Regions from separate parts of the Pseudomonas caspiana genome, predicted to be linked through region 2. Evidence: predicted binding sites of a transcription regulator. Region 2 holds the regulator's gene; each other region holds the start of a gene.

The links. The regulator sigma-54, encoded in region 2, starts transcription at its own class of promoters, with help from an activator protein. The targets are predictions, from matches to a motif close to ANTGGCATNNANNTTGCTNT.
Region 1: a site for sigma-54 is predicted at 3,944-3,963, ahead of ABRP31_RS08400 (circularly permuted type 2 ATP-grasp protein). Genes of this name have one in related genera too.
Region 3: a site for sigma-54 is predicted at 3,759-3,778, ahead of glnA (glutamate--ammonia ligase). Genes of this name have one in related genera too.

The regions. Positions count from the first base shown of each region.
Region 1 is NZ_CP167995.1:1,843,197-1,852,939, reverse strand. Features, by position in the region: gene ABRP31_RS08415 (cytochrome c) at 1-558, shown strand, start outside; gene ABRP31_RS08410 (transglutaminase family protein) at 713-1,531, opposite strand; gene ABRP31_RS08405 (alpha-E domain-containing protein) at 1,528-2,487, opposite strand; gene ABRP31_RS08400 (circularly permuted type 2 ATP-grasp protein) at 2,500-3,909, opposite strand; gene ABRP31_RS08395 (ribonuclease E inhibitor RraB) at 4,413-4,754, opposite strand; gene ABRP31_RS08390 (hypothetical protein) at 5,003-5,239, opposite strand; gene ABRP31_RS08385 (LTA synthase family protein) at 5,534-7,621, opposite strand; gene speE (polyamine aminopropyltransferase) at 7,970-8,830, opposite strand; gene ABRP31_RS08375 (PLDc N-terminal domain-containing protein) at 9,093-9,284, opposite strand; gene ABRP31_RS08370 (ZIP family metal transporter) at 9,452-9,743, shown strand, end outside.
Region 2 is NZ_CP167995.1:5,047,495-5,057,237, forward strand. Features, by position in the region: gene ABRP31_RS22885 (phospholipid-binding protein MlaC) at 1-475, opposite strand, end outside; gene mlaD (outer membrane lipid asymmetry maintenance protein MlaD) at 487-954, opposite strand; gene mlaE (lipid asymmetry maintenance ABC transporter permease subunit MlaE) at 954-1,751, opposite strand; gene ABRP31_RS22900 (ATP-binding cassette domain-containing protein) at 1,751-2,560, opposite strand; gene ABRP31_RS22905 (KpsF/GutQ family sugar-phosphate isomerase) at 2,850-3,824, shown strand; gene ABRP31_RS22910 (HAD family hydrolase) at 3,838-4,362, shown strand; gene lptC (LPS export ABC transporter periplasmic protein LptC) at 4,376-4,948, shown strand; gene lptA (lipopolysaccharide transport periplasmic protein LptA) at 4,935-5,480, shown strand; gene lptB (LPS export ABC transporter ATP-binding protein) at 5,480-6,205, shown strand; gene ABRP31_RS22930 (RNA polymerase factor sigma-54) at 6,390-7,883, shown strand; gene hpf (ribosome hibernation-promoting factor, HPF/YfiA family) at 8,013-8,321, shown strand; gene ptsN (PTS IIA-like nitrogen regulatory protein PtsN) at 8,335-8,799, shown strand; gene rapZ (RNase adapter RapZ) at 8,802-9,659, shown strand; gene ABRP31_RS22950 (HPr family phosphocarrier protein) at 9,676-9,743, shown strand, end outside.
Region 3 is NZ_CP167995.1:124,821-134,563, forward strand. Features, by position in the region: gene ABRP31_RS00570 (DUF4124 domain-containing protein) at 172-819, opposite strand; gene ABRP31_RS00575 (DUF4124 domain-containing protein) at 803-1,327, opposite strand; gene ABRP31_RS00580 (chorismate mutase) at 1,406-1,972, opposite strand; gene glnA (glutamate--ammonia ligase) at 2,252-3,658, opposite strand; gene thiI (tRNA uracil 4-sulfurtransferase ThiI) at 3,993-5,447, shown strand; gene typA (translational GTPase TypA) at 5,592-7,412, shown strand; gene ABRP31_RS00600 (YkgJ family cysteine cluster protein) at 7,521-7,976, opposite strand; gene ABRP31_RS00605 (GTPase/DUF3482 domain-containing protein) at 8,102-9,490, opposite strand; gene ABRP31_RS00610 (DUF2868 domain-containing protein) at 9,483-9,743, opposite strand, start outside.

The DNA of each region.
Region 1 (9,743 bases), 3.1 Mb from region 2:
GGCTTTGCAGCCGAGATATCCGCAGCACCTGTGGTTCAACCCAAAGGCTCCAAGGCTTGGCTCGCCATCGAAGACCCGTCCCATCCCTGGCCAGCGCTCAACAACGGCACGCATAGCGCTGGCCCGTTCTACCTTGTGTGGACAAATCCCTTGGCTGACGACATTGGCCGCGAAGAGTGGCCGTATGCGATGAGCAGTCTGCGAGTGCTGGCGTCGGTCAGCGAACGCTTTCCCGCGTTGCTACCCGACCCGAAACTGGCGGCTGAAAATCCGGTAAGCAAAGGTTTTGCGCTGTTCCAGAAGAATTGCCTGGCCTGCCATCGTCTCAACGCTGCTGGGGACTCCCAGCTGGGCCCTGACCTTAACCTGCCGTACAGCCCGACTGAATACTTCACCGCCGGGTTTCTGCGCCAATACATTCGCAACCCGCAAAGCCTGCGCGAATGGCCGCAAGGCAAGATGCCTTCCATTCCCAAGGAAGTCTTGTCAGATACCGAACTGGATCAGGTTATCGCTTATCTGGAACACATGGCGGCGCGGCGTAAGGCGGGGGACTAACGATAAGCTTACTGTGGGTCTGACCCGCCTCGCGAACAAGTTCGCTCCTACCGGTTCAGCACCATTTCAGGTAGGAGGCAACTTGTTGGAGAGGGGCTTGATGCAGTGACTCGCACGGCGCCTGGGCATCAAGGGCTGATGGGCCCCCTTTCAATCACTGATGCTGCGCCTGCATCATCACTTTCGGCGCGCCAACCATTGGTGACACAAACACCTTGGCGTGCATCTGTTCGCTGCCCCCGCCACGGCGCATACCGCGCACCGGGCAAGCGTCCAGGTAATCCAGGCCCACCGCCAGTTTCAAGTGGCGCTCAGGAATGGCCAGTTGATTAGTCACATCAAAGCTGTACCAGGCGTCATCAATCCACGCCTCTGCCCAGGCATGACTGGCCAGATGCTCGCTGTCTTCGCTGTACAAATACCCCGACACATAGCGCGACGGAATCCCGAGGCTGCGTGTGCAGGCCAGAAACGCATGGGTGTGGTCCTGGCAAACACCTGACCGGCCCGCAAAGGCCTGCGCAGCACACGTATCAACTTCAGTGGAGCCCGGTGTGTAAGTGATGTACTGATTCAGCGCCTGCATCAGATCAATCAATGCGGTGCGGTCCTTGCGGGTTTTGCACTGCTGACTGGCAAAGGCGCGAATCGCCTCGTCAGGCTCGGTCAGTCGCGTGAAACGCAGAAACGGCAACGGTGACTGGCTTTCGTGCTCAGCTTCGCGTTTCTCGTCGATTTCGACCTGACCACGGGCGCCGATGATGATCGCTTCGTGCGGCTCATCCATGCTCAATACGTGCAGGATATTACCGAACGGATCGATCTGCGCCCGCACAGGACGCGGCAAGGTCAGTTGCCAACTGAGCACTTGCTGGCGCTCGCTGTCGTGTGGCGTCAGACGTAAATACTGGATGCTTGCGCGGACCTGATCCTCGTAGTGATAGGTGGTCTCGTGGCTAATTGAGAGTCTCATGCAGCCTCCAGGTAAGAAGTGTGAATGGCGTTACCCAATTGGGCCAGTAACGGGATGAATTCGTTCAACCACTTGTGCAAGCCCTCATCTAGAATTTCATCGATCCCGGTATAACGCAGGCGTGCATCCAGCTCGGCAGCCAAACGCTGCGCCGGACGGCCGTTGGCACCCGGCAGGCTCGCAAGGATCTGGTCCAGCTCTTCCAGACAAGCACTCAGCGAGCGTGGCACGTCGGAGCGCAGCAACAGCAGTTCTGCAACTTGCCGAGCGCCCGGCGCGTCTCGATACAACTCGGTGTACGCCTCGAAGGACGACAGTGCCCGCAACAATGCACTCCACTGGTAATAACCATGCGCCGAGCTGTCAGCCACGGCATTGGTGTCATTGCCTCGCAGCTCAAGCATTTCGTAGCGGGCGTCGAGCATGCGCATGGTGTTGTCAGCGCGCTCGATGAAGGTCCCGAGGCGGATAAAACGGAACGCGTCATGACGCATGATCGTGCCGTAAGTCGCGCCGCGGAACAGGTGCGAACGCTCTTTGACCCATTCACAGAAACGACTCATGCCGTAACGGGTCAGGCCTTGTTCAGCGATGCCGCGAATCTCCAGCCAGGTGGAGTTGATGTTTTCCCACATGTCGGCAGTGATTCGCCCACGTACCGCATGGGCACTGGCCCGCGCAGCACCCAGACAGCTGTAGATACTGGCCGGGTTGCTCGCATCCAGCGCAAAGAAATGCAGCAAACGTTCCGCGTGCAGCTCACCATGGCGCTCAAGATAGTGATCCAGCGTGCCGGTAATCAGTAGCGGCATGGCCAGCTCATCAAGGCCGTCACCCCGCCCGTCCTGAGGCATCAAAGACAGCGAATAGCTGACGTCCAGCATCCGGGCGAGGTTTTCCGCTCGCTCCAGATAACGCGACATCCAGTATAAATCCGAGGCAGTTCTACTTAGCATTGGCAGGCATCCTTAATCCTCGACCACCCAGGTGTCTTTTGTTCCGCCACCTTGAGACGAGTTCACCACCAGCGAGCCTTCGCGTAACGCGACTCGGGTGAGCCCGCCGGGTACGACGCGGGTTTCACGACCAGAAAGGACAAACGGGCGCAAATCGATATGGCGCGGTGCGATGCCGTTCTCGACGAAGGTCGGACAGGTCGACAGGCACAACGTCGGTTGCGCGATGTAAGCATGCGGCTTGGCTTTGATACGCGCGCGGAACGACTCGATTTCCGCAGCCGTCGAAGCCGGCCCGACCAGCATGCCGTAACCGCCCGATCCTTGAGTTTCTTTGACCACCAGTTCCGGGAGATTGGCCAGCACATGGGACAAGTCAGCAGGCTTGCGACATTGCCAGGTCGGCACGTTCTGCAGGATTGGCTCTTCATCCAGATAGAAACGAATCATGTCCGTGACATACGGATAAACCGACTTGTCATCCGCCACCCCGGTGCCGATCGCGTTCGCCAACACCACATTGCCGGAGCGATAAGCCGAGAGCAGGCCAGGTACGCCCAGCATCGAATCAGGGTTGAACGCCAATGGATCGAGGAACGCGTCGTCTAGACGACGGTAGATAACATCCACCGCTTTCGGTCCATCGGTGGTGCGCATGAATACGCGATCATCACGCACGAACAGATCCGCACCTTCAACCAGCTCAACACCCATTTCCCGCGCGAGAAACGCGTGCTCGAAAAACGCACTGTTAAAGCGCCCAGGGGTGAGTACCACCACACTCGGGTTATCCAGCGGGCTGGAACTCTTCAATGTGTCGAGCAGCAAATTCGGGTAATGATCGATAGGCGCAATGCGCTGCGCGGCAAACAGCTCGGGGAACAGACGCATCATCATCTTGCGGTCTTCGAGCATGTAACTCACGCCACTCGGCGTGCGCAGGTTGTCTTCCAGCACGTAATACGTGCCGTCGCCATCACGAACCAGGTCAACGCCAGAGATATGCGAATACAGATCGCGATGCAGATTAAGGCCCTGCATCGCCAGTTGGTACTGCTCGTTGGCCAGTACCTGTTCGGCGGGGATAACCCCTGCCTTGATAATCCGTTGCTCGTGATAGAGGTCGGCAAGGAACATGTTCAGCGCCTTGACGCGCTGAATACAGCCGCGCTCAACCACCCGCCACTCACTGGCCGGAATACTGCGCGGAATCGTGTCGAAAGGAATCAGGCGCTCTGTGCCCTGCTCATCACCATAGAGCGTGAACGTGATCCCGGCCCGATGAAACAATAGATCGGCTTCACGCCTGCGCTGAGCCAATAGCTCAGGGGGCGTCTCACCCAGCCAGCGGGCAAATTCCCGATAATGCGGGCGGACCAGGCCGCCAGCATCGTACATCTCATCATAAAAGGTGCGGATCATGCCGTACTCCTTGTCACCACGGACACCAAGGGCCTTCGCAAGGCCCGTGCCATCGGCATAAACGCTTAAATATCAAATGGTTACATAAACATAGAAAGGTATTCGCACCATTCCTGTGCAAGAACCCTCTCAACCAATTCTCCTACGCTTCATTCGGAAGCGTCTTTCAACCGCAAAAGCTATGAACAGCATAGCCAGAGTTGATTTCACGAGACGATATCGTTTCCCGATAATCCACGACATCCAAAGCACACTGTATTTGCATGCCCCGTTTCAAGTCGTTGTCGAAAAACACGACAGCGCTGGCAACACCGATTTCTTAACCGGACTTCCCTTTGAGCCACTCACTGAGTGGCTCTTTTTTTGTCCTTTAACGGGTCGATCCCGTATCTGTAAAACCACCGGATACTGCTTTCTGCGTTTAGAACATACAAACTAAAACCGGCCAATTCCCAGGCATGCGCCCAGAAATTGACCGGTTATTCAACGCATCATCATAGGTTTCATGCGTGCAGACGCCTGATCTCCTGCCTGACTCCCCAGCCCTCAACCTCGCCATCCAGCGGCGTGATTGCAGCCTGGAAATCCTGTTCGAAATCACCGATACCGTCATACGTCGCGTGCATCACCTTGCTCAGCTGCAAGTGCCAAGCGCCGTCATCTCTTACATTGATCTGAGTATTAAGGGATTCGCCACGGTATTGATCCGCAGCCTGCCTTGCCCGTTCCTCATCCGGGAAAATGGCGTAGAACTCGATGGGGTGGATACGCGCGAAATCAAAACCGCTTTCTTTCATGCGGCGCAGTACGTTACTGCTGATGTCCTCTTGATAGGCTGTGCTCATGAAACGTCCTCCTATTCAACGATAGATAGAGTTTCAACATTCCCGAAACGACGCGTCCAAACAGTAGCGTCACACGGCGGATACTCCGCCGCCTGGGATCAAGCATGTAGCTGACAAGGCCGGGTCCATTCAAAGATCGGCATCGACATGGAAGAAACGGGAGAAGTGTGTCACCCGTCTCATTTGCAGAGTAACCCCTTCATTGGCGTTCTGCCAATTCCTGGTTGGAGCAATTTTTTTTTACACGCTCAGGACGCCTCTTTGATAGAGATGATCTGCACGGCATTGTGTTCTTTCAAAGACTTCGCTGTCGGCTCGGCTATTCGGCCGTCCAGATCGTTCATGTCCAGCTCATCAGCGACCGGAACCAAAATGTGGCGCAGACGGCGAGCAACTTCCTCGTCACTGGGACGATGATCAGACTCCATCACCTGGCTTTGCTGCACACCGTCTTTGTCGAGATACGAAATGGTCCACTGTTTCATTAAGGTCTCCTCGGCAGCCGACAATGCGGCTTACGTGATCTTGACCTTTTGAGGGGGGCATTCGTTCACAGGATTTGAATCAATACGGTCCATGGCGCTACGTTGTCTCGCGGCAAACATAAGACCTGTAGGAGCTGCCGAAGGCTGCGATAGCGGCGCGTCAGACTGAATGCCTCGCAGCCTTCGGCAGCTCCTACAGCTCAGTCGCACACTCATGACGGCGAGATCTTTTCGGCATGCCCGGACAACAAAAAGCCCCTGCGTGAGGGGCTTTCTGTTTACATCACCAGCGGATCAATTCTTGCTGGCTTCGACACCTGCGGTGTTATCCAGCAGGCTCTTGGTCGCGGTCTGCAGGAAGCTGTCCAGCTTCTCACGCAGGGCCTGGGTATCCGGCGCATCCGGAATCACTTCGGCATGCGGGGTACGGCCCAGGGTGTAAGACAGCACCTTCGGTTCCATCTCTTTAGGTTCGATCAGGATCCGGTCACCGGTGATCAGGGCAACAGTCTGCTCGCTACCCGACGGCTTGATGACACCAAAACCTTTGTCGCCTGCCGGGAGGTTGAGCAGGTCACGGCCCCAGCACTGGTGACGGGTTTCGCCGCCAAGACGGCCCATGATGGTCGGTACGATATCGATCTGTGTGCCGACAATACTGCTGCGCTGGCCAAATTTCTCTTGAATCCCCGGCGCGATCAGCAACAACGGTACGTTGAAACGGCCCAGGTCCATTTCGGTGATCTGCTGGTTGTTACCGAAACCATGGTCACCCACAACCACGAAAAGGGTTTCCTTGTAATACGGCTCTTTTTTGGCTTTCTCGAAGAACTGGCCCAGAGCCCAGTCTGAGTAGCGCATGGCGGTCAGGTGCTCATCCAGCGTGCCATGGCCCGTTACTGGCTCCATCGGCAGTTTTGGCGGCAGCGCGTAAGGTGTGTGGTTAGACAGGGTTTGCAACAAGGCATAGAACGGCTTGCCGTTTGCGCCGCGAGCCTTCAGCTCTTGCGCGCCACGATCAAACATATCCTGATCGGAAACGCCCCACGTTGGATCGGAGAACACCGGGTCAACGTAATCGCCGCGCCCGATAAAGGTAGTCATGCCCTGATTGCTGAAGAAACCCGACTGGTTGTCCCAGGCGAAGTTACCGTTGTAGACATACACGTCGTCATAGTTGCGAGCGCTAAGCAGCTGCGGCAGACCAGACAGTTTGTGCGCACCTTCCGGCGTCTGCATCAAGTACTCAAAACCTGGCAGGTTCGGGAAACAGGCCATGGTCGCAAACATACCCTGGTGGGTGTGCGTGCCGTTGGAGAAGAAGCGGTCAAACAACAGACCTTCTTTCGACAGTTTGTCGAAGTAAGGCGTGATATTCGCCTCATCCCCCAGCGCCCCTACCGAGTGACCGGCGAAGCTTTCCATGAGGATGACCACAACGTTCTTGATCGGCAGCGTATTTTCCACTGGCGGTGTGAAATCGCGGCGGACAGCAGCGAGGTCAGGCTCGACCAGCTTGTCGTTGGCGGTCAACAGCATGTCCCGCACGGTTTGCTGTGCAGCAGGCTGCAGCAGCGTAGCCTTCCAGATATTGTCGCGATCTTCGGACATCCGGCTCTTTGCGGCTGCGATCAACGTAAGGGTACCGTTGAGGCCCAGCGTGTTGGCGAAGTTGGATTCGGTGGTGTAAGCATCGCCCCAGCGCAGCGGCGGCCCTTGACGCAGGGTGCCACGCGCGGCAACAACGGCAATCAGCAAGCACACCACGAACACGCCAATACGCGCATACCACGGTGCCACATTGCGATTGCTGGAATTACTGACGCTGAACTCACGTCGCGGGCGAGTGACACGATCAACCCCTTTGAACACCAGGCTCAACAGCCAGGTCACCACGGCCCATGCCAACAGGTAACGAACCACCGGGAAGCCGTACCAGAGCATGCTCAGAACGGTCTTGGGGTCTTCCTTCACGTACTGGAACACCAGACCATTCAAGCGCTGGTGGAACTCGCGGTAGAAGTCCATTTCCATCAAGCCGAAAAACAGCGTGATGCTGGCAACCACGGTCAGCCAGAAACGGAAGAAGCCCCGTGCAGCCATGGCGCGGACGCTGAACAACGAAAGCAACAGCGGGATCATCAGGTAAACGGTCAGACGCAAGTCGAAACGCATACCGTTGAACAGCGCTTCGACAAAGGCCGAGGCCGGTGTGTCACCGATCATCTCGCGGTTATAAACCAGCAACGCAACGCGCAAGAGCGTGTACATCACCATCAGTACCAACGCACTGAGCAGCGTATAAGCCAGGTGCGATTTGACGGTGGGTTGCAGCGAGCGCGACGACGCGTGCTTATGAATCATAGCGTCCGGTTTAGCCATGTTGTTCTAGGATCCGTTGGATTCAAAATAGGGTTCGAAATACAGGTGCGCCCGGCAATGACCTGGCATTGGCGAACGGCGGGCGCAAATCTTACGTGATCGCCCGGGATTTAGCAGCGATGCACTGCAGATGTTTTACCTTCAGCAGTAAGAAGTCGGATGAGAAGTCCGGAGAAAAAACCCGGGCACACGAACACGAGTAGCGAACGGCTGAAAACCGCGCGCAATTCTCAAGGACGAGGCGTGAAAAATTTGTAGTGGCGAATCAGCGGCGTCTGCTGTTGCCCGAATGCAACGCAAGCATGACCTTCCAGCGGATGGGCCATGCTTGCGTAATCGTCGCAGATATCAGTCGTTGCTTGGCTTGTTCACGGCCTGGAGCACGTACTGCGGCAGTGCAAAAGCACCGATATGGACTTCAGGGTTGTAATAGCGAGTAACAATACCGCTACCCGCGAAACGCTGACGCAAGGTCTCAAGTGGCAATTTACGATACGCCGGGTCGGTTGCCCCCCAGGCAAAGGTCATGGCGCCACCGATGTAAGTCGGAATCGCAGCCTGATAGAAGTGCCAGTCCGCAAACAAACCACGCATGCGTCCAGCAGTCGTCTGCACGCCGCTGAGTTGCATGAACGGAGTACCGTTCTGCGTGACCAGGATGCCACCTTCGTTCAGGCAGCGATGACAAGCCTGATAGAAGTTTTCCGAGAACAGCACTTCACCCGGACCGATCGGGTCGGTGGAGTCAGAAATGATCACGTCGAATTTTTCTTCAGTGGTTGCGACAAAGCGCATGCCGTCGTCGATCACCAGATTCAGGCGCGGGTCATCGAATGCCCCCTTGGAGTGTTCCGGCAGGAATTCCTTGCACATCTCGACCACAGTGCCGTCGATTTCGACCATGGTGATGTGTTCGACAGAGCCATGCTTGGCCACTTCGCGCAGCATGCCGCCGTCACCGCCACCGATGATCAATACACGACGTGCAGCACCATGAGCCAGGATTGGCACATGGGTCAGCATCTCGTGATAAATGAACTCGTCAGCCTCTGTGGTCTGGATCACGCCATCCAGCGCCATCACCCGGCCCATGCGCGGGTTCTGGAAAATCACCAGATGCTGATGTTCGGTGCGCACTTCGTGGAGCATTTTTTCAATGCGAAAGCGCTGGCCGTAACCCTCGTACAACGTTTCTTGATAGTCGCTCATGGGGTAGGTCCCTGATGAATGCTGAAAACAGGACGGCCAGCCGCCCATAAGGAAGGCGCGCATTCTACGTTGCGAATGATGACAGGTCGAACCTCGGGTGCTGTAAGCACTGAAAACCCTGGGTTCCTGCGAAAAAAAATCCTGAGTTTGAAGATGCGCATTCCATAGGCGCTACCGAAGGCTGCGATGCATCCAACCTGACCCACCGCCATCGCGGCCTTCGGCAGCTCCTACAGGTCACTTGCTTACAGCGCGGTGCAGATCAAATCCGCACATTGCCCCGCGGACCAGCAACAGCCCAGATGATCAGCCCCAGCACAGGCAGTAACGCGATCAGAAGTACCCAGAGGATTTTAATCCCGGTTTCGGCACCGCTTTTCAGCACGTGGATGATGGCCCAAATGTCGAGAGCCAAAATGATCAGCCCTACCAAACCATTAAACGTAGAACCCATGATATTGCTCCAGATTGAATAAACGCCCCTCTAGGATAGTGGCATTGCTGTAGGGTTCCGTTGAACCAACCGCATATTTTTGCGTTCCGAATCAGGTCACGCCAGCATTTAAACCGCTCAACGTCTAAACATTTGCGTTCAGATTCTTCAGACAGGGTCAGCCAGTCATGCAAACACCCGCACAACCAAGATCGCTCTGGGCCTCGTGGTTAGCCCAGGCTCAGTCCACTCCCCTGCTCAGCCTCGGTTTTTTGCTGGTGCTGCTGGTCGTGCTTGGGCTGTTTGTTGCCAGCGGTTACAACGCGATTTATGGCGCCAATCAGGACAACCTGCATTACGCGCTGCTGGGTGGCACTGCCGGTTTCGCGGCAACCGCGCTGGGTGCAGTCATTGCCGTGGCACTGAGGGAAGTTGACCAGCGCACTCAGGACGTGATGTTGGGCTTTGCCGCAGGGATGA
Region 2 (9,743 bases):
ACTCACCACCAATCTTCACGAGCGTATAGGACACAGGATAAACCGCGCCGTTATTACCCTTGACCTGCATTTCAACGCTGGTGCGATCCGCGCCTTCAGCCTTTTCAGGCGAAACGGTGATGCCCTGATTGTTGTATTCCAGCAACGCGTTGCCGTAGAACTGCATCAGGCTACGCTTGAAGTTTTCCTGAAAGCGCTGCATCTGCTCAGGAGAAGCGTTGCGTGAATACTTGACGGTCATGATGCTTTTGGAGATGCCGTCGGCATCTACCACCGGACCAACGATGCGGTTCAACGCATCATAAAAAGCGCCCGGATTGCTTTTGTACTGTTCTTTGTTGGCTGCCAGATCGCTCAGCAATTCCTTGGTGGTGCGATCCACCAGATCATGAGCGGACGGTGTGGCGGCAGCATTGCCCAACATTGGTAGCAATGCCAGCAACACCAACAGACCACGGCGCACGATTGAGATCATCTAGAAGCTCCTCATTTAGCGTCTTTACTCACGGTATTGAGCAGAAATTTTCCGATAAGGTCTTCCAGCACAAGTGACGACTGCGTGTCATGGATGGTACTGCCATCCTTCAGCAACCCGTCGTCACCACCTACGCTGATACCCACATACTTCTCACCGAGCAAGCCAGCGGTCAAAATCGATGCGGTGGAATCGAGAGGCAGGTTATTAACCTTTTTCTGTACTTCCATCGTCACCCGGCCGGTGAAAGTATCGCGATCCAGATCGATCGCAGTGACCTTACCGATAGTGACCCCTGCCATGCTCACTTTGGCTCTGACAGTCAAACCGGCAATATTGTCGAAATTTGCATAAAGTTTATAAGTATCAGTGCTGGCACTGGAGCTCAGACCGCTGACGCGCAGGGCAAGCAGGAGCAAAGCCAGTATCCCGGCCAGCAGGAACAGGCCGACACCTGTTTCGATGGTGCGGTTTTGCATCAGAAATCTCCAAACATCAATGCGGTCAGAATAAAGTCCAGGCCTAACACGGCCAGGGAGGCATACACGACTGTTTTGGTCGTGGCACGACTGATCCCTTCTGAGGTGGGTTCGCAGTCGTAACCCTGGAACACGGCGATCCAGGTCACCACGAAGGCAAATACGACGCTCTTGATAACTCCGTTAATCACATCATCAACGAAAGAAACGCTGTTTTGCATATTTGACCAGAAGGAACCCTCGTAAACACCCAGCCAGTCGATTGCTACCCAGGAGCCTCCCCAGATACCCACTACGCTAAAGATCATGGCCAGCAACGGCAGGGAAATGAACCCTGCCCACAACCGTGGCGCGACAATGTACTTGAGAGGGTCCACGCCGATCATTTCCAGACTGGACAATTGCTCGGTGGACTTCATGTTGCCGATTTCGGCGGTCAATGCCGAACCGGCACGACCCGCGAACAGCAGAGCGGTGACAACCGGCCCCAACTCACGCAGCAGTGTCAGCGCAACCATTTGCCCGACAGCCTGCTCCGAACCGTACTTGGTCAGGATGCTGAACCCCTGCAGCGACAACACCATGCCGATGAACATGCCAGAGACGACAATAATCGCCAGCGACATGACACCCACCGAGTAAAGCTGTCTGACCAGCAACTGGAAACTGCCGCCGATTGAACTGCGCCCCAGCAACGCATGAACCAGAAAGATCGCCGAACGTCCGAGGACAGCCAGGATATCTATTGCGGCACGCCCCAGCAGGCGTATCCGCTCCATTAGTGACTTCTTGCGCATCAGCGCTTCCCCAAAAGATCTTCGCGATAATCCGGCGCCGGATAATGAAACGGCACCGGGCCGTCCGGATTACCGGTCATGAATTGACGAATACGTGGATTGTCCGAGCCCATCAGTTCCTCGGGCGTACCCTGCCCCAGCACCTGACCATCGCCAACCACGTACAGGTAATCGGCGATACTCGCCGTTTCGTCCAGATCATGAGAAACCACGACACTGGTGATGCCGAGCGCGTCATTTAGCAACTTGATCAGACGAACCAGGACTCCCATAGCGATCGGGTCCTGCCCCACAAACGGCTCGTCATACATGAGAATCTGCGGATCAAGGGCAATGGCTCTGGCCAGCGCCACGCGACGCTTCATACCACCTGACAGCTCGTCGGGCATCAATTCGACAGCACCGCGCAGTCCAACCGCCTGCAATTTCAGCAGGACGATGTCGCGGATCATTTCTTCAGGCAGCTCGGTATGAACGCGCAGTGGAAAGGCGACGTTCTCGAATACATCCAGATCAGTGAACAACGCACCACTCTGAAACAGCACGCCCATGTGCTTGCGCGCATCGAACAGATCGCTGCGCGACAGCGTGGGCAGGTTCTGACCGTTCACCCACACTTCGCCCGCAGACGGCCGCAACTGGGCGCCCATCAGACGCAGCAATGTGGTTTTGCCGCTGCCCGAAGGTCCCATGATGCCGGTGACTTTGCCACGGGGAATGCGAATATCGACATTTTCGAAAATGCTGCGCGTACCGCGCTTGAAGGAAACGCCCTTCAGCTCGATCGCGTAGGCGTTATCGGCGCTCATCTAAACTCCTTGCGATGCAGCCTCACGTCCAGCTGCCGAGTCCCTGGCGGGAGACATGCTGTCTCGGTGGGCTGAACAGGCCGCGAACTATACCACCGCTATAAGGCGCCACCCAAGAGGAAGGCTGATCAATCAATATCGGCACAAACATTTTGCGACATTTCCCACAAAGACGACTCGCTTATCGCCACCCCGAACGATTAAAAGTAAAGCTCGACGATCAGACGTGAGGGAATCGCGCATTACCGCTATAATCGCCGCCTTTTAGCCAGCTGACCGATTTTTTGCCATGAACCAAACCAGCGACCTGATCCAATCAGCACAACGCACCATCCGTCTCGAGATCGAAGCGGTGGAGGGCTTGTTAGCTCATATCGATGCGGATTTCGTCCAGGCTTGCGAGATGATTCTGGCGAGCAAGGGCCGTGTTGTCGTGGTTGGCATGGGCAAATCCGGCCATATCGGCAAGAAAATCGCTGCCACCCTGGCAAGCACCGGCACTACATCTTTTTTTGTCCACCCTGCCGAGGCCAGCCACGGCGACATGGGTATGATTACCTCCGACGACATCATTCTGGCCTTGTCCAATTCGGGCACGACTGCCGAAATCGTTACCCTGCTCCCCCTGATCAAGCGCCTGGGCATCAAGATGATCAGCCTGACAGGTAATCCAGAGTCGACTCTGGCCGAAGCTGCCGACGTCAATCTCAACGCTCATGTCGAACACGAAGCCTGCCCACTGAATCTGGCTCCGACCTCTTCGACCACTGCGGCACTGGTCATGGGCGACGCCTTGGCGGTTGCCTTGCTTGAGGCCCGGGGGTTCACCGCCGAGGACTTCGCTTTTTCACACCCTGGTGGCGCACTGGGTCGCCGCCTGCTGCTCAAGGTCGAGCACGTCATGCACAGCGGCGACCAGTTGCCAAAAGTGCAACGCGGCACCCTGCTACGCGACGCACTGATGGAAATGACCCGCAAGGGGCTGGGTATGACCGCCATCCTCGAAGCTGACGGACGCCTGGCCGGGATATTCACCGACGGCGATCTGCGCCGCACCCTGGATCGCCCGATCGACATTCGCCTGGCGACCATAGATGACGTGATGACCCTGCACGGCAAGACGGCACGTCCTGAAATGCTTGCCGCCGAAGCGCTGAAAATAATGGAAGACCACAAGATCGGCTCACTCATCGTCGTCGATGAAAATGATCATCCGGTCGGTGCTTTCAATCTGCAGGACCTGCTGCGTGCAGGCGTCATGTAATGGAGATTTGCAAATGACCACGGACCTTCTGCAACGCGGCAAAAAAATCAAACTGGCGATTTTTGATGTCGACGGCGTACTGACCGACGGCCGCCTGTATTTCCTTGAAGACGGCAGCGAGTTCAAGACTTTCAACACGCTGGACGGCCAAGGCATTAAAATGCTGATCGCTTCAGGCGTGACAACGGCCATTATCAGCGGTCGCAAAACGCCGGTAGTCGAGCGCCGGGCAAAGAATCTGGGCATCGAACATCTTTACCAGGGCCGGGAAGACAAGCTGGTGGTTCTCGACGAACTACTCGGCCAACTCGGCCTGAATTACGAACAGGTCGCTTATCTGGGTGATGATCTGCCAGACTTGCCAGTCATTCGGCGTGTCGGCATGGGCATGGCGGTGGCCAATGCGGCCACTTTTGTCCGGCAGCACGCCCATGGCATCACCCAGGCACGCGGTGGCGAAGGCGCGGCTCGCGAGTTCTGTGAATTGATCATGAGCGCTCAAGGCAGCCTTGAAGCCGCTCACGCCGCCTACTTATAGATAGAAGCCATTTATGCTTAGCAAAAGAATTCGAACGTTTCTGACCCTCGGCGTGCTGGCATTTTTGCTGGCAGCCGCAGGCTACTGGAACATCAGCCCGGAAAGCTTCATGGAGCAACCGGCTGCAACAGTGGACGAGAGCGCCATCGATTTTTACGCAATCAATGCGCACAGCGTGCAGTATCTGCCGGATGGCAAATTGCAGTACGAAATGACTGCCGACAAGGTCGAGCATATCAAGGCCACTGACGTAACAATGCTGACCACGCCAGACCTGCAGATGTACCGTGGCACTCTCTATCCTTGGCACATCCAGAGCAAAACGGGTGAAGTGTCGCCAGGCGGCGAGCAGGTCGAGCTGATCGATTCGGTTCGCGTAGCACGAACCGACGACAAAAACCGTACGACCATTATCACCAGCAGTCGAATGACCGTATTCCCACAGAAGCAATATGCGCAGACCGAGCAAGCCGTTAGAATCGACGGCGCTGGCGGTGTGACGACGGCCAAGGGAATGAAAGCGTATTTGAACGACGGCAGGATGGACCTGCTATCTAAAGTAAGAGGACAGTATGAGGCTCGTTAAAACCCTTCCTTTTTTGCTCGGCCTGGGTGCAGCACTGGGAAGCGCGAGCGCCTGGTCCCTGCCGACTGATCGCGATCAGCCGATTCACATTCAGTCAGACGACGCACAACTCGATGACAAGAAAGGCGTTGCCACCTACAAGGGCAACGTAATCATCACCCAGGGTTCGATGAAGATCACAGGCAACACTGTGACCATCACACGTAATGCCCAGGGCGAAGTCGACGTCTTCACCTCGGTTGGCAACCTTGCCTACTACGAGCAAAAGCCGTCAGTGGACAAGCCAATCGTTCAAGCCTACGCGATCACTATCCAGTACTACGCTGCCCAGGATCGTATTGTGCTGATCGACAAGGCCAAGGTCATCAACGATGGCAACACCTCCGAAGGCGAGAAGATCGTTTACGACACGGTTAAGCAGATTGTGAGCGCAGGTCGCGCCAATGGCGGCAGCAAAGTGACCACGCCGCGACCGCGTATCGACATGGTTATCCAGCCGAAAAAGAAAACCGACCAGCAGAAGGCCCCGTAATGGCGACCCTGAAAGCCCAGCATTTGGCTAAAAGCTACAAGGGCCGTCAGGTCGTGCGTGATGTGAGCCTGTCTATCGACAGCGGCCAGATCGTAGGATTGCTGGGGCCTAACGGCGCTGGCAAGACCACATGCTTCTACATGATTGTCGGCTTGGTCCAGGCGGACCAAGGACGCGTGCTGATTGACGATCTGGATGTAAGCCACCAGCCCATGCACGGACGCGCCCGCGCAGGTATCGGCTACCTGCCACAGGAAGCCTCGATCTTTCGCAAGCTTTCGGTTGCAGACAACATCATGGCGATTCTCGAAACTCGCCAGGAGCTGGACCGCGAAGGACGCCGCAAGGAGCTGGAAAGCCTGCTACAGGAATTCCACATCACTCACATTCGCGACAACCTGGGTATGAGCTTGTCCGGTGGTGAGCGCCGCCGGGTAGAGATCGCCCGCGCACTTGCGACCGCGCCGAAGTTCATTCTGCTCGACGAACCTTTTGCTGGTGTAGACCCGATTTCCGTAGGCGATATCAAGCAGATCATCCACCATCTGAAAGCCAAGGGCATCGGCGTGCTGATCACCGATCACAACGTCCGTGAAACTCTGGACATCTGTGAAACCGCTTACATCGTCAATGACGGGCAGTTGATCGCCGAAGGCGATTCGGAAACCATTCTGGCAAATCAGCTGGTGAAAGAGGTTTACCTCGGCCACGAGTTCCGCCTGTAAATAAGCTGCGGTGCCCGCTGTTAAAGGCGGGCAGGCCTGAGTGTTTGTGCTGATACTTATTAAATGCCAGCACACCCTAGGCAAACACTTCGGTTTCAGGCATATAATTTGCTTATGTAGGCGCCCCGGCGCTCTGTAGTGGATGGCGCATGTGCGCCGGCGAATAAGGTGTTAAGCCCCAGCCATGAAACCATCGCTAGTCTTGAGAATGGGCCAGCAGCTGACGATGACGCCGCAGCTGCAACAGGCCATCCGCTTACTCCAACTGTCGACGCTGGACCTCCAACAGGAGATTCAGGAGGCGCTGGAGTCAAACCCTATGCTGGAACGCCAGGAAGAAGGCGACGACTTCGACAACGCCGATCCGCTGGCTGACAACATCGAGCAGAAGCCCAACCCTGATGTTCAGGAGCCGACCTATCAGGAATCCGCTCCAACAGTGGACAATCTTGAAGAAGGCGACTGGAACGAGCGCATCCCCAACGAACTGCCTGTCGATACCGCCTGGGAAGACGTCTATCAGACCAGCGCCAGCAGCCTGCCCAGCAACGATGACGATGAGTGGGACTTCACTACCCGCACCTCAGCCGGTGAAAGCCTGCAAAGCCATTTGCTCTGGCAACTGAATCTGGCACCGATGTCCGACACCGATCGCTTGATCGCCGTGACACTGATCGACTGCATCAACAATCAAGGATATCTGGACGAGACGCTGGAAGAGATTCTCGACGCCTTTGATCCCGAGCTTGATATCGAGCTTGATGAGATCGAAGCCGTGCTGCACCGCATCCAGCAGTTTGAACCAGCAGGCATCGGCGCTCGCAATCTAAGCGAATGTCTGCTGCTGCAACTGCGCCAGCTTCCTGCAAAAACCCGCTGGCTCAGCGAAGCACAGCGCCTTGTCAGTGATTTCATCGACCTCCTCGGCAGCCGCGATTACTCGCAACTGATGCGCCGCATGAAGCTCAAAGAGGATGAGCTGCGCCAGGTCATCGAACTGGTGCAAAGCCTCAACCCCCGGCCCGGTTCGCAAATCGAATCCACCGAAGCCGAATACGTGGTGCCGGATGTCATCGTCCGCAAAGACAATGAACGCTGGCTGGTTGAGCTCAATCAGGAATCAGTCCCGCGCCTGCGCGTGAACCCGCAGTACGCCGGTTTTGTCCGCCGCGCCGATACCAGCGCCGACAACACGTTCATGCGCAATCAGCTGCAAGAGGCACGCTGGTTCATCAAAAGCCTGCAGAGCCGCAATGAAACGCTGATGAAGGTCGCCACGCAAATCGTCGAACACCAGCGCGGCTTCCTTGAGTACGGCGATGAGGCTATGAAGCCACTGGTCCTGCATGACATCGCTGAAGCGGTAGGCATGCACGAGTCGACCATCTCCCGTGTAACCACACAGAAATTCATGCATACCCCCCGCGGTATTTACGAGTTGAAATATTTCTTCTCCAGCCACGTAAGCACCTCCGAGGGCGGTGAATGTTCGTCGACAGCGATTCGGGCGATCATCAAAAAACTGGTTGCGGCGGAAAATCAGAAAAAGCCGTTGAGTGACAGCAAGATCGCTGGTTTACTGGAGGCACAAGGCATTCAAGTAGCCCGTCGCACAGTAGCCAAATACCGCGAATCACTTGGCATAGCGCCGTCAAGCGAACGCAAGCGACTGATGTGACGAGAGGTACAGTAGTAGCCCAGCGAGCATTGCCCGTGACGGCTTTACGCAACCCGGTTGCTAGCCACAGCGTTCCAGTGGCAGGCAAAAGCCTGCCTCTTTATGCACTGGCAATAAGGAGAAAGCGGTATGCAAGTCAACATCAGTGGACATCAACTGGATGTGACCGACGCCCTACGCGACTACATCACCGAAAAACTCGGACGACTGGAGCGCCACTTCGACAAGATCACTAATGTGCAGGTCATCATGGAGGTCGAGAAGCTGAAACAGAAAATCGAAGCCACCCTGCACATCCCCGGCTCAAAGGTCGTCGCCAATGCGGAACATGATGACATGTACGCGGCAATCGACCTTTTGACCGACAAGCTGGATAGACAACTGCTCAAGCATAAGGAAAAGCAGCTCAGCCTCCTTCAGGGTGCGACGGCTCGCTGATAACCCCCCAAACATGATCCGATTAGAAAATATCCTGACCCCCGGCCGTTCACTCGTGAACGTGCCGGGCGGCAGCAAGAAAAAAGTCCTCGAACAAATTGCCAACCTGATCGGCAGAGAAGTGCCTGATCTGGACTCGCAAGTCGTGTTCGAGAGCCTTGTCGCCCGCGAGAAACTTGGCTCTACCGGCTTTGGCAATGGCATCGCCATTCCGCACTGTCGCCTGAAGGGCTGTGCTTCGCCCATCAGTGCACTGCTGCACCTGAACGCCCCTGTAGATTTCGACGCCATCGACGGCGCGCCCGTGGACTTGCTGTTTGTCCTGCTGGTTCCGGAAGCCGCTACCGATGCACACCTGGAGTTGCTGCGCCAGATCGCCAGCATGCTCGACCGTAAAGAAGTGCGTGAACGCCTGCGCAGCGCCGCGAGCAATGAAGCGCTCTATCAGGTGGTACTGAACGAGCAGAACGGGCACTAATCATGCGCATGATCATCGTTAGTGGTCGCTCAGGCTCCGGCAAAAGCACGGCGCTTGATGTGCTGGAAGACAACGGCTTTTACTGCGTTGATAACCTTCCGGCCGGGCTTCTCCCGGAGCTTGCCGAACGCGCATTGATCAATACCGAACTCGCCGAACCGCTGTTAGCCGTATCTATCGATGCGCGCAATCTACCCAGCCACCTGACACGCTTCCCGCAGATGCTTGAAGAAGTTCGTTCACGCAATATCCAGTGCGACGTGCTGTACCTGGACGCAGATGAATCAACCCTCTTCAAGCGCTTCTCTGAAACCCGCCGTCGCCACCCATTAAGTAACGCCAACCGCTCACTGGCAGAAGCCATTCGGGACGAGACCGCGTTGCTGGGGCCGATCATTGATCTTGCCGACCTGAAGATCAACACGACCCACCTGAACCTCTATCAACTGCGCGATACGCTGAAGCTTCGCTTGCTGAACAAGCCGGAGCCGGGTACGGCATTCCTGATCGAATCCTTCGGGTTCAAGCGCGGCATGCCGGTGGATGCCGATCTGGTGTTCGACGTCCGCTGCTTGCCCAACCCCTACTGGAAGCCTGAACTGCGAGAGCAGTCGGGCAAGGACCAGGCGGTTGTCGACTACCTGGCTGCGCAGCCTGATGTCGAAGAGATGTTTCAGGACATATTCACTTATCTCAACAAGTGGTTGCCGCGCTTCGCTGCCAGCAACCGCTCGTACGTCACTATAGCCATAGGCTGTACCGGCGGCCATCACCGCTCGGTGTACCTGACCGAGCGTCTGGGTCAGGTCCTGCAACAATCCCTCAAAAACGTTCAGGTTCGCCACCGCGACTTAAGCTGAAAGGACTTCCTCTGCGATGCCCGCTCTTCAAATAACCATTATCAACAAGCTGGGCCTGCACGCCCGCGCAGCCGCCAAATTCGT
Region 3 (9,743 bases), 1.4 Mb from region 2:
AAGGCTCCGAAAAGAAGCGTTTAATCTGCAAAATCGGGCTTTTTTTGGACAGTGCGTTTGATTGGTTCATTGGTTTGGGTTGTTTTCGACCCAAAATGGGCTCGACTTGCTGTCGGCTTGTAATATCTTGCACCAATATAGGGCTTTAGTGTTCGGAGGGCGGGGGATGAATCAAAAGAAAGGCAGGATGCTGCTTTCTTCTTCTGGCTTGTCTTTCAGAGGGCACTCGGGGCGCACGCCGTATTCGGCGGTTTTGCAGGGATTGGCCGTGCGCTTTTGCGCCAGTGAAATGCGCAGCATATGGAAGGGCTGGTTAGGTGTCTTTTCCAGCACGCGTCCTGCTTCATCGAGAATCTCTACCGCGAGCTGATGAGTGCCTCGATCAACATTCGTTAACGGAAACACAGGGCTGCGTCCGGCCTGAGCGTAAGGCTTGCCATCGACCAGGAGTCGATAGCTATGACCGGGCTGCAGGGCTGGGTCGCTGGTGACGGTGACAATCAGTTCGCCTGGAGCGCTGCGCATTGTCGCGTCCGGTTCTGGCACCAGAATCCTTAGCAAGTCGTAACGAAATATCGCCTTGGGTTTTGCCTTGGGTGGCGCGCTTTGGTGGACGGTACGTTTTGGTGGCGATCCGGTGGTGTTGTTGCTGGGCAGGATCTCCACGCGCTTGGCGTTCTTGTGAGGCTGATCGGTGAACACCCGATTGCCTTGGGCGTCCGTGTAGGTGTAAACCTCCGCCAATGCTAAAGCGGGCAGCGTGATCAGCAGGCAAAACAGCGCGCTGAGCAGTCCTGGGGATTTAAGGTTTGCCGACATGAACGCGCTGCACCGTCAGGGTAATGGTCGGACTCTGCTGGATGATGCGGCCTTTATCCAGCACCACGACCGCAAAGCTGTGTTCGCCGCGCTCAATGTTGACCACTTGCAGGCGCGGGACATTACCGGGTTGGCCATAAAGGTTGCCGTCGACCAGTAATTGCAGCAGATGCCCCTGTATCAGCCTTGGCTTGATCGCTACGCCCACGGTGAAGGTGCCATTGTTGGCGCGTAATGCTTCGTCTGCAGGCAGGTCAGTCAGCTCAAGGGTTTGGTAGCCGGTTTGTGCCTGAGCCGGGGCCGGTGGGGTTTGCGCTGGCGTCACAGGGGTGGCCATTTTCTGGGTGTCGACGCTGTTGAGTGGCGGCAATTCCACGACCTTGGCCTTGACCCCGTCGGGTGGCTGATTACTGAACGCGGTATTACCGTTTGCGTCGGTGTATTTATAGATCTGCGCCGCTGCGGGCAAAGCGATCAACAGCAGCAGACAGATGAGACTTCGGCGCATGCAGGCTCCGTGGCTTTGATGCGGTTGGCGGTGTTATGGGCGCAGCATAGAACATAAATCAGCCTGAGCGGCTTACGATCATTTGCGGATTATGCACAGCTCGCCCACTGCGCGCGTCAGCGCCAGATCATGAATGGGATCCTTTGCTTGCAGACGGGACTGTTGAATCAGCCAGTTTGGGCATTCTGGATCCTGGCGATACATCGCAAAGGCTGAGTACTCACGCAGCAGCCGCGTTTGCAGTTGGTCCAGATGCGGGCGAATTTGCCCGACCAGATCCGGCCTTGGTGTGTCTGGCGCCTTGCCGGTCTCGTGCCATTTGGCAAGAAGTGCGTACTGCACCAGCTTGTTCGCCTCAATCTGCGCGGCGAGGAATTGGCTGACTTCCTGTGCGTCCAGGCTATAGGTCGGGGCGAGCTTTGCTGCTGCGGCGATGACCTGTGCTTCCCGAGGGCTGTCCTGAATCGGTTTCCCGCTGTCCCATTTGGTCAGCGCGACCTGATCTGCGACGGCAAGGCGTTCGCTGATCGTTGCCAGCAAAGGTGCCAGCGGCGCAGGGGCGGTTGAGGTCTGGGGTGCGCCTGCGCAGGCGGTCAGGCTGGTGAAGGTGGCGCAGAGGAAAAGCAGGCGTGGTTTATTGGTCATCTCTCTTTTTCTCTTTTCTGAATCGGGATGTAATTTGATAGTGAATCTGTAGGAGCGCACGAGCACCGCGAGGCCGCGATAGCGTTCTGTCTGATGCACTGCTATCGCGGCCTCGCGGTGCTCGTGCGCTCCTACAGGGGCGGCGTTCGCGATACGACAGCATGCACTCGCGCACAGCGCTTCAGGCAACAACTATTTACCGGCTATTAAATCCCGCCCATAAAAAAGGCCTCCCGAAGGAGGCCTCTTTGGTGCGTCAAAGTTGCTGACGCGACTGGATTAGCAGCTGTAGTACAGCTCGTATTCCAGTGGGTGTACGAAGGTGCGTACTTTGATTTCTTCTTCGCTTTTCAGAGCGATGTAAGCGTCGATGAAGTCGTCGCTGAAAACGCCGCCTTTGGTCAGGAACGCACGACCTTTGTCCAGCTCTTCCAGGGCTTCTTTCAGGCTGCCGCAAACTTGTGGGATCTCTTTGGCCTCTTCAGGCGGCAGGTCATACAGGTTTTTGTCAGCTGCGTCGCCAGGGTGGATCTTGTTCTGGATACCGTCCAGGCCAGCCATCAGCAGTGCTGCGAAAGCCAGGTACGGGTTGGCTGCTGGATCCGGGAAGCGAGCTTCGATACGACGGCCTTTAGGGCTGTTGACGTAAGGAATACGGATCGAAGCGGAGCGGTTACGAGCCGAGTACGCCAGCATTACTGGAGCTTCGAAGCCTGGAACCAGACGCTTGTAGGAGTTGGTAGCCGGGTTGGTGAAGCCGTTCAGCGCTTTACCGTGCTTGATGATGCCGCCGATGAAGTACAGAGCGGTATCGGACAGGCCGGCATAGCCTTCGCCCGCGAAGGTGTTCTTGCCATCTTTGGAGATGGACATGTGAACGTGCATACCCGAACCGTTATCGCCGTACAGCGGCTTAGGCATGAAGGTAGCGGTGCGGCCGTAAGCGTCAGCAACGTTGTGAACAACGTACTTCAGGGTCTGAACTTCGTCAGCCTTTTTAACCAGCGTGTTGAATTTCACGCCGATTTCGTTCTGGCCAGCAGTTGCCACTTCGTGGTGGTGAACTTCTACGGTCTGGCCCATTTCTTCCAGAGCGTTGCACATTGCGGTGCGGATTTCGTGGTCATGGTCGAATGGTGGAACCGGGAAGTAACCGCCTTTGATGCCTGGACGGTGGCCCTTGTTACCGCCTTCGATGTCGGCGTCGGACATCCACGAACCCTGTTCGGAGTAGATCTTGAACATGGAACCGGAGATGTCGGATTTGAATTTCACTTCGTCGAAGATGAAGAATTCTGGCTCTGGACCGGCGAATACCGTGTCACCGATACCGGTCGACTTCAGGTATTCCTCAGCGCGGTGAGCAATAGCGCGTGGGTCGCGATCGTAACCTTGCATGGTCGAAGGTTCGATGATGTCGCAAACCAGGATCAGGGTTGGCTCTTCGGTGAACGGGTCCAGTACTGCGGTTTCATCGTCCGGCAGCAGGATCATGTCGGAGGCTTCGATGCCTTTCCAGCCAGAGATGGAGGAACCGTCGAACATCTTGCCGACTTCAAAGAAGTCGTCTTCCAGCGCATCGCGAGCCGGCATGGTCACGTGGTGCTGTGTACCTTTAGTGTCCGTGAAGCGCAGATCAATCCACTTAACGTCATGATCTTTGATGAGTTGAACCGACTTCGACATGGTGTCCTCCGGGTGGCTTCGGGCCTATTTAATGGTTTGGGCCCTTAGAATTTGGGTGATGCCGGCGCAGATACTCTGCCAAGGCAACCTGCCTCACAAGGGAGCAAATTGCATGCCAGTGCCCCGAGTTGGGTTTTATGCCCCAAACGCTCGCTATTTCGGGATAAAAAACGGTTATTTGAAAATTTGGTGCACCTTAATGATGCTCGATATTGTGCGTAAGGTCTTTTTTGGTGCATCGATGATTGGTTGCACGATAACTGGTTAAACCTTGAGCAATTTCCGCTATAATCCCGCCCCCTCTTTTTCGGCTGGCACCTCGCGCGCTGTTTTCATGAAACTAATCGTAAAAGTCTTCCCCGAGATCATCATCAAAAGCCCGCCGGTGCGTAAGCAATTCATCCGCCAGCTGGCCAAGAACATCCGTACCGTGCTCCGTGATCTGGATCCGGTGCTGGTGGTGGATGGCTCGTGGGACAACCTCGAGGTTCAGACGAAACTGACCGACCCCAAGGTCCTGCAGGACATGACCGATCGCCTGAGCTGCATGCCGGGCATCGCCAATTTCCTTCAGGTGGCCGAATACCCGCTGGGCGACATGGACGACATTGTCGCGAAGTGCAAGCTGCACTACGCAGACTTGCTGCCGGGCAAGATGTTTTCAGTGCGCTGCAAGCGGGCGGGCAAGCATGCATTCAGCTCAATGGATGTCGAAAAATACGTCGGCAGCCAGCTGCGCAAGCAGTGCGGTGCGGCTGGTATCGAGCTGAAAAAGCCGGAAATCGTGGTGCGAATGGAAATTCGCGACAAACGGTTGTTCGTGATCCACAGCCAGCACAACAGCGTAGGCGGATACCCGTTAGGCGCCCTCGAACAGACCCTGGTATTGATGTCCGGCGGTTTCGATTCGACGGTGGCGGCCTATCAGGTCATGCGTCGCGGGCTGATGGCGCATTTCTGCTTCTTCAATCTGGGCGGTCGTGCCCACGAACTGGGCGTGATGGAAGTCGCGCATTTCATCTGGAAGAAGTACGGCAGCTCCCAGCGCGTGCTGTTTATCAGCGTGCCTTTCGAGGAAGTTCTCGGAGAAATCCTGCAGAAAGTCGATAACAGTCATATGGGTGTAGTTTTGAAGCGTATGATGTTACGCGCTGCATCCTCTATCGCTGACCGTCTTGATATCGATGTGCTGGTTACCGGCGAAGCGATTTCACAGGTTGCCAGCCAGACGTTGCCGAACCTGTCGTTGATTGACGCCGCGACTGACAAGCTTGTCTTGCGTCCGCTGATCACCAGCCACAAGCAGGATATCGTCGATCAGGCGGTTGAAATTGGTACTGCCGATTTCGCCCGGCACATGCCTGAGTATTGCGGGGTGATTTCGATCAACCCCAAGACCAACGCAAAGCGCAACCGCGTTGAGTACGAAGAGCAACAGTTCGACATGGCGGTTCTCGAGCGAGCGCTGGAGAACGCCAAACTGGTTTCGATCGATCGTGTGATTGACGATTTGAGCCAGAGTGTCGAGATAGAAGAAGTCAGTCAGGCACTGGCAGGGCAGGTCATCGTCGACATCCGTCACCCGGATGTCCAGGAAGATCAGCCACTGGTATTGCCTGGCATTGAAATACAGGCGCTGCCGTTCTATGCACTGAACAGCCGCTTCAAGGAACTGGATAACACGCGCCAGTACCTGTTGTATTGCGACAAAGGCGTCATGAGTCGCCTGCATGCTCACCATTTGCTCAGTGAGGGGTATGCCAATGTGCGCGTTTATAGACCGAGCTAAGTGCCCGGGGCTGTTTGCCTGTGGCTTGCGTCACCGGCCCCCCGACGCCAGTCGTCTAGCCGTAACGGCTTTGGCCGACTCTGACGTTATAAATAGCTGTTTAGCAGTATTCAGCTAACCGAATCCTCTGATCGAGATACACAAGTGATCGAAAATCTACGCAACATCGCCATCATTGCTCACGTTGACCACGGTAAAACCACCCTGGTAGACAAACTCTTGCGTCAATCCGGCACTCTGGAGCGTAACGAGCTCAACGACGAGCGCGTGATGGACTCCAACGACCAGGAGAAAGAGCGCGGTATTACCATTCTGGCGAAAAACACCGCCATCAACTGGAACGGCTACCACATCAACATCGTGGACACCCCGGGCCACGCCGACTTCGGTGGTGAAGTTGAGCGCGTAATGTCGATGGTTGACTCCGTGCTGCTGCTGGTTGACGCTCAAGACGGCCCTATGCCGCAAACCCGTTTCGTGACCAAGAAGGCTTTCGAAGCCGGCCTGCGTCCGATCGTGGTCATTAACAAGGTTGACCGTCCAGGCGCGCGTCCGGACTGGGTTCTGGACCAGATCTTCGACCTGTTCGACAACCTGGGTGCTACCGAAGAACAGCTGGACTTCAAAGTTGTTTACGCCTCGGCCCTGAACGGTATTGCCGGTCTGGACCACACCGACATGGCTGAAGACATGACCCCGCTGTACCAGTCGATCGTCGACAACGTACCTGCGCCGGCTGTTGACCGTGACGGTCCTTTCCAGATGCAGATCTCTGCTCTGGACTACAACAGCTTCCTGGGTGTTATCGGCGTTGGCCGTATCGCTCGTGGTCGCGTCAAGCCGAACACTCCGGTTGTGGCTATCGACGTTGATGGCAAGAAGCGCAACGGCCGTATCCTGAAGCTGATGGGTCACCACGGTCTGCACCGCATCGACGTTGAAGAAGCAGCAGCGGGCGACATCGTCTGCATCAGCGGCTTCGAAGAGCTGTTCATCTCCGACACGCTTTGCGATCCAAACAACGTTGAGGCGATGAAGCCACTGACCGTTGACGAGCCAACCGTTTCCATGACCTTCCAGGTAAACGATTCGCCTTTCTGCGGTAAAGAAGGCAAGTTCGTCACCAGCCGTAACATCAAGGAACGTCTGGACAAAGAGCTGCTGTACAACGTTGCTCTGCGCGTTGAAGAAGGCGACTCGGCTGACAAGTTCAAGGTTTCCGGTCGTGGTGAGCTGCACCTTTCGGTTCTGATCGAAACCATGCGTCGCGAAGGCTTCGAAATGGCCGTAGGTCGTCCGGAAGTGATCATCCGTCGCGTAGGTGACGTGAAGCACGAACCGTACGAAAACGTGACCATCGACCTGCCTGAAGAAGCGCAAGGCGCGATCATGGAGCAAATGGGTCTGCGTAAAGGCGACCTGACCAACATGGTTCCGGATGGCAAAGGCCGTGTACGTCTCGAGTACAACATCCCGGCTCGTGGTCTGATCGGTTTCCGTAACGAGTTCCTGACCCTCACCTCCGGTGCTGGCATCCTGACCTCGATCTTCGACCGTTACGACGTGATGAAGTCCGGCGACATGTCCGGCCGTCAGAACGGCGTTCTGGTTTCGGTTGAAACCGGCAAGGCTCTGACTTACTCCCTGGAAACCCTGCAGGCTCGCGGCAAGCTGTTCGTTGAGCACGGTCAGGAAATCTACGGTGGTCAAATCGTTGGCTTGAACAGCCGCGACAACGACCTGGGTGTTAACCCAACTAAAGGCAAGAAGCTCGACAACATGCGTGCTTCGGGTAAAGACGAGACCATCGCTCTGGTTCCACCTGTCAAGTTCACCCTTGAACAGGCTCTGGAATTCATCCAGGACGACGAGCTGTGCGAAGTGACTCCTAAGTCCATCCGTCTTCGCAAGAAGATCCTGGACGAAAGCGAGCGTACCCGCGCTGCCAAGAAAGCCAAGAACTGATTAGTTTTTAATCAGGCTTGAAAAAACGCCCCCGACCGCAAGGTCGGGGGCGTTTTTGTTTGTGTGGTGCTCGCTGATCGCGGACTTTGCAGGCGCGACAGTCCGGTGTCAGAACTTCGGAAACGGCGTACTGGTATTGTTCTTCAGCGTGCCGCTCGCCTGGCGAACCACATCTTTAGGCTTGTAAGCGCAGTAGCCGGGACGCGGGCCAACCTTGGGGTGGTTGCGGCACGTGTCCGGACGTTTGTCGTAGATGGTGCACAAGCGGCTCTTGCGATCCAGATACAGGCAGTCGTTGTTGCTCATGCGCTGCAAGGTGAAGATTTCTGACTTCTGGTTGTAACGCTCGACAATCCCTTCCTTCTGCAAACGCTTGGCGATGTTCTTCGCCGGTTCGCCCCGTTCGAATTCATCGACGATGCCGATGCGGATCAAGTCCTTGATCTTCACTTCCACAGGCAGCGTGCAGCAGCTGGAAATGCAGCCTCCGCACATGTGACTGGAGTATTTGGCCCAGGTATCGATACGGTCGATTTCTGCGGCGGCGATCAAGGTCGGTTTCATGAGCAATACGGTTCCGGGTGTATCGGGCGCGCGATGATACCGGTGCTTGTTGATTTCGCGTAGGCAAAATTTTGCAAAGCGACTACCGGTGGTGGCCGAGCGCTCCTACAGGCTGGGAAAATTTTTCAGGATTCGAATATCACTTTCGCCAACTCGTCTATCTGCTCCTGCCGCTCAGCCTGACTCAGCTTCGCCCCAGGATTCAGCGACGACCATTGCGGATGCGCACGGGCCTTATGCAGAGCTTCAGGCAGTTTACCCTCGCGCCAGGTTTTGTCCTGCGGAGTGCTCAGCTGAATGCTGTCCATGGCGGCATGGCCTCGTGCGGCCAAGGCCATCAGCAAATGACGCTGACGCAGCGCTAGCAGCCGCAATACCGCATCGTCCACCGTCAGTTCGCGCTGGCCTTTGAGTTTGCCGAGCAACCGCCCGCCGTAGCTGCGCACCGTCTGTAGTGCCCCGCCCGCTATAGCCCCGGCCAAGGCCGCCGCGCCCATGGTGATGCCACCCACCAGCAAATCGACTCCCGCACCCGCTGCCGCGCCTGCCGCAATTCCGCCGCCGACTCGTACGCCTAATTGCTTGAGGGTTTCGGGATTGAACAAGTCGTCGCCCCAACGCCCGTCCAGCAAGGGCAGATCACTGGCCGCAGCGTCCTGAACGCGAAACGCGTAAAGCTTGAGCAGTTCCTCCACGCAGCGCTGTTCACGCTGACGCACGGCTTTGCGCAGTTCATCAATGGCTTGTTGTTCATGGCCCGAGTCAGTGGAAACGCTGCGTCGGCAGGCCGCACAGTCGATAAGCAACTGCGCGATCAAACGGCTGGCGCTTTGCTGACGCGCGTCACGCTGGGCCTCAAGATCCAGAATCAGCCGTTCCAGTTGATCACGGGAGTTTTCCAGCAGCAGCGCAAGGCTTTCATACAGGCGCCGTTCGCCATCTTCTGGCGGTGCAACGCTGTCAAAACGCACCAAGGCATGCAGGCCCAGGCGTGCAAGCGCCTCACGCCACGCGGGTTCACGATGATCCGCGCTGCTGACAAAATTCAGGACCGGCAGTAGCGGTTTGCCGCAGCTTGCCAGGATCGACAGCTCGTCACGGTACTTGGCCAGCACCGGCTCACGGGCGTCGATGATGTAGAGCCCTGCGTCGGATGCCAGTAACTGGCGCATGACTTTGGCTTCCTGCTCAAAGCGCTGCCGTGCCTCGCTGCCTTCCAGAAAGCGCGCCAGTCGTGCGGGGCCGTCCAGGCGCTCGCCCGGTCGATCCTGGCGTTCGAGAAAATCCAGCAGCGCGATGGCGTCCTCCAGGCCGGGTGTGTCGTACAGTTCAAGCAGCGCCTGGCCATCCACGGACAGCCGCGCACCTTCTACATGGCGCGTCGTGCTTGGCCGGTGGGAAACTTCCCCAAAGCCCACATCGCGAGTCAACGTTCGTAGTAGCGAGGTCTTGCCGACATTGGTGTGGCCGACCACCGCCAGTTTCAGCGGGCGAATCTTGTCCTTGTCAGTCATGGCCTGCCTCCAGCCAGTTCAGTGGCGCGCTGTTGCTCCACGCTAGATCCAGCTGCTGCAACGCTGCCTGCCAGTCGCCGACTCGCTCAGGATTCAGATGTTGCCCGTCGGGTGCTAGTAGCAACCAGACCCGCGTTGCGCCTGCACAGCGAGCCAGTTCGGCAACCAGTGCAAGGCTGCCGCGATCAGGTGAGCGACGCGGATCGCAGGCAATAACCAGTCGTGCGGGTGGAAAGCGGGTCAGTTGATCGAG